2 linked regions of the Fibrella aestuarina BUZ 2 genome follow. The protein of the gene in region 2 interacts with the protein of the main gene of each other region in a pairwise test. Links are inferred from orthologs where the notes say so. Each region holds a gene or a part of one and is shown on either strand. Other genes may lie near its edges. The genes, in order: dnaE and FAES_RS15090.

The links.
Region 1: the proteins of FAES_RS15090 (region 2) and dnaE interact in binary tests that used the Escherichia coli proteins (3 or more experiments, as listed by UniProt). The link is inferred for Fibrella aestuarina BUZ 2 from one-to-one orthologs.

Annotation. Positions count from the first base shown.
Region 1 is NC_020054.1:5,091,741-5,096,250, forward strand. What follows is about bases 26-4,218. They hold dnaE (DNA polymerase III subunit alpha), read right to left. Parts: upstream 3,847-4,218; coding sequence 226-3,846; downstream 26-225. Other genes in these bases: FAES_RS21185 (hypothetical protein), read right to left, coding at 3,981-4,218. Also shown: more of FAES_RS21185, read right to left, coding at 4,219-4,424. UniProt on the Escherichia coli protein: DNA polymerase III is a complex, multichain enzyme responsible for most of the replicative synthesis in bacteria. This DNA polymerase also exhibits 3' to 5' exonuclease activity. The alpha chain is the DNA polymerase catalytic subunit.
Region 2 is NC_020054.1:3,723,591-3,726,839, reverse strand. What follows is about bases 185-3,116. They hold FAES_RS15090 (DNA polymerase III subunit gamma/tau), read right to left. Parts: upstream 2,640-3,116; coding sequence 729-2,639; downstream 185-728. Other genes in these bases: FAES_RS15085 (ATP-binding protein), read right to left, coding at 2,736-3,116; FAES_RS15095 (thiol-disulfide oxidoreductase DCC family protein), read right to left, coding at 318-719; FAES_RS15100 (tagaturonate reductase), read left to right, coding at 185-321. Outside these bases: more of FAES_RS15100, read left to right, coding at 1-184; more of FAES_RS15085, read right to left, coding at 3,117-3,249. UniProt on the Escherichia coli protein: Part of the beta sliding clamp loading complex, which hydrolyzes ATP to load the beta clamp onto primed DNA to form the DNA replication pre-initiation complex.

The sequences.
Region 1 (4,510 bases), 1.4 Mb from region 2 along the record:
AAAAAATGCAATATTCTTATAATATTAGCAAGTGAATCGCGGTATTATCCTATAAAGCACAATCGAAACCGACTTTTGAAGAAATTTTGATATATTTTTAAAATGCCAAATATTATTTTGTTACAATCTTTGTTATTTTTTATTATCAAATGGCCTCTGCCTGGGCTATAAACGGCAAAAGCCCGGCTTGGGCCGGGCTTTTGCTATGCAGGTACGTTGGGGGCGCTAAGCGACTTTACAATGCACCCCATCCATCGAGCGGAGCGCGTTCAGCAGGCGGTTGTCGGGGAAGACCCGGTATTGGCGCGACAATAAGTTTACTTCCACGGGCTCGTCGGGATCTTTTACTTTCATCGACAGCGTACACGTACCTGGGTGCGCCTTCACCAGGTCATTGATGACCCCAATCAGTTCCTCGCTCAAGAAGGCCAGGTTGATGGTAATGGCCAGTTCCTTGCACATCTTCTCGCGGATATCGCTGAGGTAGCGGATGTTGGTCGGCTTAAACTCCAGCTGATCGGAGTTCCAGCGGTTTTGGGTTTTGCCCGTCACGTGCAGAAACAGTCCGGGCTCCACGTACTGCGCCATACGGGCGTAGTCTTCCCCAAAGAGCGTCATCTCCATCGACCCTTGGTAGTCTTCGAGCTTGAAGATCATGAACGGGTTCCCGTTTTTGGCGATGCGCGTCTGCACACTCGACACGATCCCGCCGATGCGCAGTTCGGGCGCATTGGTTTCGTAGACCTTATCGAGCGTGCAGTTGCAGAACCCTTCCAGCTCGACGGTGAATTCATCGAGCGGGTGGCCGGTGATATAAAACCCGACGACATCCTTCTCGAACTTGAGCTTCTCGATCTGATTCCAGGGCGTCACCACGGGCGGTTTGGGCCGGGGCATGGCCACGTCGTTACCTGCCCCACCACCAAACAACGACTGCTGCGAGGCCGATTTCTCGGCGTGGTGGTTGTTGGCGTAGCGGATAATCTTCTCGATGAACGTGCTCGTGTCGCCGGGTGCCGTCTCGAAATACTGCGCCCGGTGGATGTCGGGGTCGAGGGCATCGAAAGCCCCGGCGTAGGCCAGCGATTCGATTGTTTTCTTGTTGACCGTCCGGAGGTTTACCCGCGTGATGAAATCGAACATATCCTGGTAAGGGCCATTCTGGGTACGTTCGGCAATGATGTTTTCGACGGCTGCGTCGCCCGAGCCCTTGATACCACCCAGCCCGAACCGAATTTCGCCCTTCTTATTCACGCCAAACACCCGCTCCGATTCGTTCACGTCGGGGCCTAGCACCGGGATGTTGATGTTCTTACATTCTTCGAGGAAGAAGGTAATTTTCTCAATGTTGCCGAGGCAGCTCGTCAAAACCGCCGCCATGTACTCCGAACGGTAATGCGCCTTGAGCCAGGCCGTCTGGTAGGCTACGAAGGCGTAGCAGGTCGAGTGCGATTTGTTGAAGGCGTAGGAGGCGAAGGCTTCCCAGTCGGTCCATACTTTTTCGCAGGTTTTAACAGGCAGTTTGTTGGCGGCACAGCCCTCCATAAACTTGCCCTTCATCTTGTCGAGCGTGGCGCGGTCTTTCTTACCCATCGCCTTGCGCAGCACGTCGGCGTCGCCCTTGGTGAAGTTGCCCAGCTTCTGCGACAAGAGCATCAACTGCTCCTGATACACCGTGATGCCGTAGGTATCCGCCAGATACTCCTCCATCTCGGGCATGTCGTACTTCACCTCTTCACGGCCGTGCTTCCGGTTGATGAAGTTCGGGATGTACTGAATGGGACCGGGTCGATAGAGGGCGTTCATCGCAATGAGGTCCTCAAACCGGTCGGGCTTCAGGTCCTTCATGTACTTCTTCATCCCGTCGGATTCAAACTGGAAAATGGCGTTTGTCTCCCCCCGCTGGAATAGTTCGTATGGCTTCGGGTCGTCGAGCGGAATACTGTCGATGTCGATCTCCCGGCCGTAGTTCTGCTTGATCAAGCGCAGGCATTCCTTGATGATGGTGAGGTTGCGCAACCCCAGAAAGTCCATCTTAATCACGCCCGCGTCTTCGATTACCTTACCCTCGTACTGGGTGATAATCAGGTTGGTATCTTTCGACGTCGACACCGGCACGATGTTGCTCAGGTCGTCGGGGGCAATGATGATCCCCGCCGCGTGAACGCCCGTGTTGCGCACGGTGCCTTCCAGCCGCCGCGCCTGCTGCAACACGTTCTGCACCTTCTCGGTGTCGATCAGTTTCATGACCCGCCCCACGTTCTGATCACCCGACTCGAGCGCCCGCATCCGCCGTACGTTCTCGACTTCATCGGGTGTAATGAGGTTACTCAGCCCACCCGGCCCGTCGATCGGATCTTCGAAAATCCGCTTCAGGGTCATGTTGTAGGTTGGTTTGTCGGGCACCAGTTTGGCGAGGGCGTTGGCGTCGTTGAGGGGCAAATCCATCACCCGCGACACGTCTTTAATCGCCGATTTGGCCGCCATCGTACCGTAGGTAACAATGGCCGCCACCTGCTGCTTTCCGTATTTGTCGACTACATAATCGATCACCTTCTGCCGACCTTCATCATCAAAATCGGTATCGATATCGGGCATCGACTTCCGGTCGGGGTTGAGGAAGCGTTCAAACAGCAGGTTGTACTTAATGGGGTCGATATTGGTGATGCCGATGCAGTAAGCCACCGCCGAGCCCGCCGCCGAGCCCCGGCCCGGCCCCACCATCACGCCTAGGTCGCGCCCGGCCTTGATGAAGTCGGCCACGATGAGGAAATAGCCCGCAAAACCCATCGTCCGGATGGTAAACAACTCAAAATCGAGTCGTTCCTGCACTTCGGGCGAGATATCGACGTACCGTTTTTTGGCCCCTTCGTAGGTCAGGTGCTTGAGGTATTCCCACTGATTGAGGACGTCGTCGGTATGTTGCTGAAACTCCTGCGGAATCGGGAAGTTGGGCAGCAGAATATCGCGCTTCAGCTTCAGCGTCTCCACTTTGTCGACGATCTCGTTAGTATTGTCGATGGCCTCGGGCAGGTCGTGGAAGAGCGTGCTCATCTCCTGCGTGTTCTTGAAATAGAACTGATCGGAGAAGAACGCGAACCGCGTGTTTTTGGGCATCGCCTCCTCGTCGTTGAATTCCTTCATCGACGGTGTGCTCTGCTTTTCGCCCGTGTTGACGCACAGCAGAATATCGTGGGCAACCCAGTCGTCGCGGTCGACGTAGTGCGAGTCGTTGGAAGCGATGATCTTGACGTTGTATTTCCGGGCCAGCTTGACCAGCACCTCGTTGGCCTTGATCTGATCGGGAATCTCGTGGCGTTGCAGTTCCACGTAATAGTCTTCCCCGAAGCGGTCGAGCCACCACTTAAACTCGGTCTCACCTGCTTCTTCGCCTTTTTTCAGAATCGTTTTGGGCACGATAGCCCCGATGCAGCAAGTAGTAGCGATCAGGCCCTCCTTGTACTTATCGATCAGTTCTTTGGTAATACGCGGGTATTTACCATACAAGCCTTCCATGTAGCCGAGCGAGCACAGCTTCGCCAAGTTTTTGTAGCCAGTCGGATTTTTGGCCAGCAGCAGCTGATGGTAGCGAATATCTTTCTGCTCTTTGGTAAACTGCTTGCGCGTGTGGTCATCAACCACGTAAAACTCACAGCCAACAATCGGTTTGATGCCCTGCTTGGCCGACTCGGCCACGAACTCAAACACGCCGAACATATTGCCGTGGTCGGTAATCGCCACAGCGGGCATATTATCGGCCTTAGCCTTCTTAATCAGCTTCTTAATATCGGCCTGCCCATCGAGCAGCGAGTATTGGGTATGGCAATGAAGGTGCGAAAACTGCATAGATTTACCGAAGAACGCCTGGTTGGGCAGACAGTCTGTTTGGTAAATTTAGGCAAACCCCCGAGGAACGGGCAACGCCCACCCGAAGTTTTTGGCCGAATTAGGCTTATTCTTTGGCGCCTCCCCGAAGCCCCTCAACCCTTCTTCTGCAACGCCCATACATAACAGCCGGGACTGGCGGTTGGGCGTTTAACGAAGGCAAAAAACTGGGATTCAACCAGTTTACCACTGCAGTTTATGGTTACCTGAACGGCAAACTTGGGGGCATCCTTCAAGACGGTTTCGCTAATAATGATTCGGTCGTCGGAGAAGTTGGCGTAGGCGCTTTTGGTGTAGTCGTCTGACAGCGTATCCTTTTGCGGATAGATAGAATAGACAAGTTGATTGGGTCCGGTTGTGCGTTTATAATCTGACGCAATCAACAGCACCCCAGTATACCCACTTTCGCAGGGAGCCTGTGCAACCAGCGTGGCGGGTGGGGAACAGGTAGCAGGTTCTGTATCAGTTGTGTTCTTGCAGCCAGCCAATGCGACTGTGATCAAAGCGATTGACAGGGAACGTTGAGCGGTTTTTATCATAGCGCCTATTTGATTGTACTTTAATGGCATAAATTATAAATTATTTATATAGTAGTCTATAAAAACCGAGTTATAGGCGGCAAAGG
Region 2 (3,249 bases):
CGGATGGCGCTTTGCTTTGCCGCTTACCTGCTTTTCATGCGGGCCGCCCGCCAGACGGAGTCGGGTGAGTTTGTGGGGGAAGTGACCGTACCGGATGGCGACGTCGTTTACCCAATCCGGGACGAAAAAGCGGGCTATTTCTACGAAAAATGGCAGGCTGTCGACTCAAACCAACCCGGCTCGATCAGTACGTTCGTGCAGACCGTATTGGCCGACCAATCGCTTTGGCAGGCCGACCTGACCACGCTGCCGGGCTTTACTGAGCAGGTGACCACGTACCTGACCACTATGCTAACGAAGGAAGTGGACGCCGCACTCTAAGCCAGAAATCGTTGCTGTAAAGCGGGCGACGGGAGCATACAGGCCTCCCGTTTGCCAAACAGCCGGTAGCGGTTCCGCGCTACCCACCGGTACACCCCATCCCGGATAACACGCGGGACGATCCGTAATCCGTAGAGCAAGGGCCAGGCCCCACCCAGGTGGCGCGCCACCAGCAACGCCGCCGTCGACTCGGTGTAGCAGCGACCATCGGCCACGTACACAAACGAGTCGAACTGGTCGGTGGGCAGGTTAAACTGCTGCAACAGCGCCTGCCCGGCCTCTGACTGAAGCGAGGCAAAGCGGAAATAGCCCGCCTGGTCGTGCCGAATCACGAACTGCACCGCCCCATTGCACAGGTTGCAGACCCCATCGAACAACAGCACCGGTTGGTTAGTCATAGCTACGGCTTAATAATCTACTTCCAGCCCCAGTGCCTGCCGAAGTTTATGCAGCGCGGGGTTTTTCTCGGCCAGGTAATTGTATTTGTCCTGCGGCGTGTAAATCATCTTTTTCGTCTCGACCAACTCCACCACATGCTCGACCTGCAACTGCCAGTTTTGCAGGTTCTGCCGCAGATAAATCAGCAGATCGGGCAGCATACTCGTAAACAGATCGGCCTGCACGTGATTGTCCAGTTTGATCCTAACGGTTGTCCCCGTCAGCGTAAGGTCCCGGTTCAGGATAACCTGCTCACTCGCCATGTCGGTCTGCTGCTTACGCAGGGCCGAGAACGCGCGCCAGGTCGCCAATAGCTCGTCGAAGGTAAAGGGCTGACTGGGCCGTTCGCCCGTCACAACCACCGATTCCGTTTCTACGGCCTGCGGCTTGGCGCCGATTCCGACCGTCGAGCGGAGTTTGGTGCTCACGGGCAACGGTGCCCCGGCGGCCGGGGCGGTGGTACGGGGCGGCAACGGCGGAATGGCCGGTTTGGCCACCCCGTTTGAGCGGGCGGCACCGGGCGGTGTCAGCGAGGGGGTAGTTGGCGGGGGCAACACGGGCGGCGTTGCCTGATAACCTCCCTCCGGCTCGCTCGTATGCGGCGGTACGCTGGGCGATGGGCTGGGTACGTCGGTGACGGTGGCCGTCAGGGAGTCGTCAGGGGGTAGTCCACCGTTTTTTTTTTCGGCAGCGCCGTTCGTTTCCAGCGCTACCCCATTTGGCATTGTACCTGAACCCGCCGCCCGCGACGGCGCTGGCTCGGGCAGCGCCTCCCAGTTGAGCAGGTCTCGAAGGCTGGCCAGCTTCATCAGGGCCAGTTCGACGTGCAGCCGCTGGTCTTTAGCCTGCTTGAAATTCATGTCGCACTGCCCGCCGATGCTCAGGCCCGAGAGCAGGAACGACAACGGAGCCCGCGCCGCCTGATCGAGGTACTGCCGCTGTACGCGTTCGGTTACCTGAAGCAACTGCACCGTGGCGGCATCCTTGCACACCAGCAAATCGCGAAAATGGCGATTCAGTCCCACCACAAACTGATGCGTATCGAAGCCTTTCCGCAAAATTTCATCGAGCACCAGCAGGGTCTGGGGCAGGTTGGCCGTCAGCAGCAGGTCAGTCAGCTGGAAGTAATAATCGTAATCGAGGATGTGCAGGTTATCGAGCACCTCGCGGTAACGCAACGTCCGGTCGGGCGAAAACGTCACGTTCAGGTCGAACATCGACAGGGCATCGCGCAGGCCGCCATCGGCTTTCTGGGCAATCAACTCCAGCGAATCGCCATCGGCCGTTACGCCCTCTTTCTGAGCAATACTGGCCAGATGCCCCGCAATGTCGGCGGGCTGAATCCGGTTGAAGTCGAAGATCTGGCACCGCGACAGAATCGTGGGCAGAATCTTGTGTTTCTCGGTCGTCGCCAGAATGAAAATAGCGTAACTGGGCGGCTCTTCCAGCGTTTTCAGAAACGCATTGAACGCCGCCGCCGAGAGCATGTGCACCTCATCGATAATGTAAATCTTGTAGTTGCCCGATTGCGGCGGGTAACGTACCTGATCGATCAGGTTACGGATATCGTCGACCGAGTTGTTCGACGCGGCATCCAGCTCGTGAATATTGAACGACGCACTTTGGTTGAAGCTCACGCACGACTCGCACTGGTCGCAGGCTTCTACCTCGGGGGTCAGGTTTTGGCAGTTGATGGTTTTGGCCAGAATCCGGGCGCAGGTCGTTTTGCCAACGCCACGCGGGCCACAAAAAAGGAACGCCGACGCTAACTGATTGGTCCTGATGGCGTTCTTGAGCGTAGTGGTAATATGGCCCTGCCCCACTACCGTGTCGAAGGTAGCTGGACGATATTTCCGGGCCGAGACGACAAAATTGTCCATAGTCAAAGGTAGCCAACCGGGCCCGGAAAACCTACCCGTCGTCGACAGTTGCCGGTACCGGCCAACCGCCCGTTCACCGGCAACTACCACCCGTTGTCAGGCGGGCAGGTAGACCGAAAACGTAGCCCCTTCACCCGGCTGGCTACTGGCAATTACAGTGCCCCCGTGGTTTTCAACGACTTTCTGCACAATGGCCAGCCCAATGCCCGTACCAGCATACTGGCTACGGCCATGGAGGCGCTGAAAGACCTGAAAAATACGCTCAGCATACTTCTCTTCGAAACCGATTCCGTTGTCCTGCACCCGCAGACAGACGTACATGTTGGCGAGCCGGACGGGGCGGGCCGAGTCAGGTAAGGCGGTGGCAGGCACTTTTTTTACTGAGATCCGGACAACGGGTTTCACACCGTCGCGGCGAAACTTAATGGCGTTGGTCAGCAGGTTCTGCAACAGTTGCTGCAGTTGCATCTGGTGTCCACTGACGATCGGCAGCGGCCCCACCTCTACCTCGGCGCCCGACTCGGTCAGCGGCACAATCAGATCATCAAGCACCTGATTCAGCAGCGTTTGCAGGTCAACGGGTTGTTTACCATCGCGCTTGGTTGTGAGC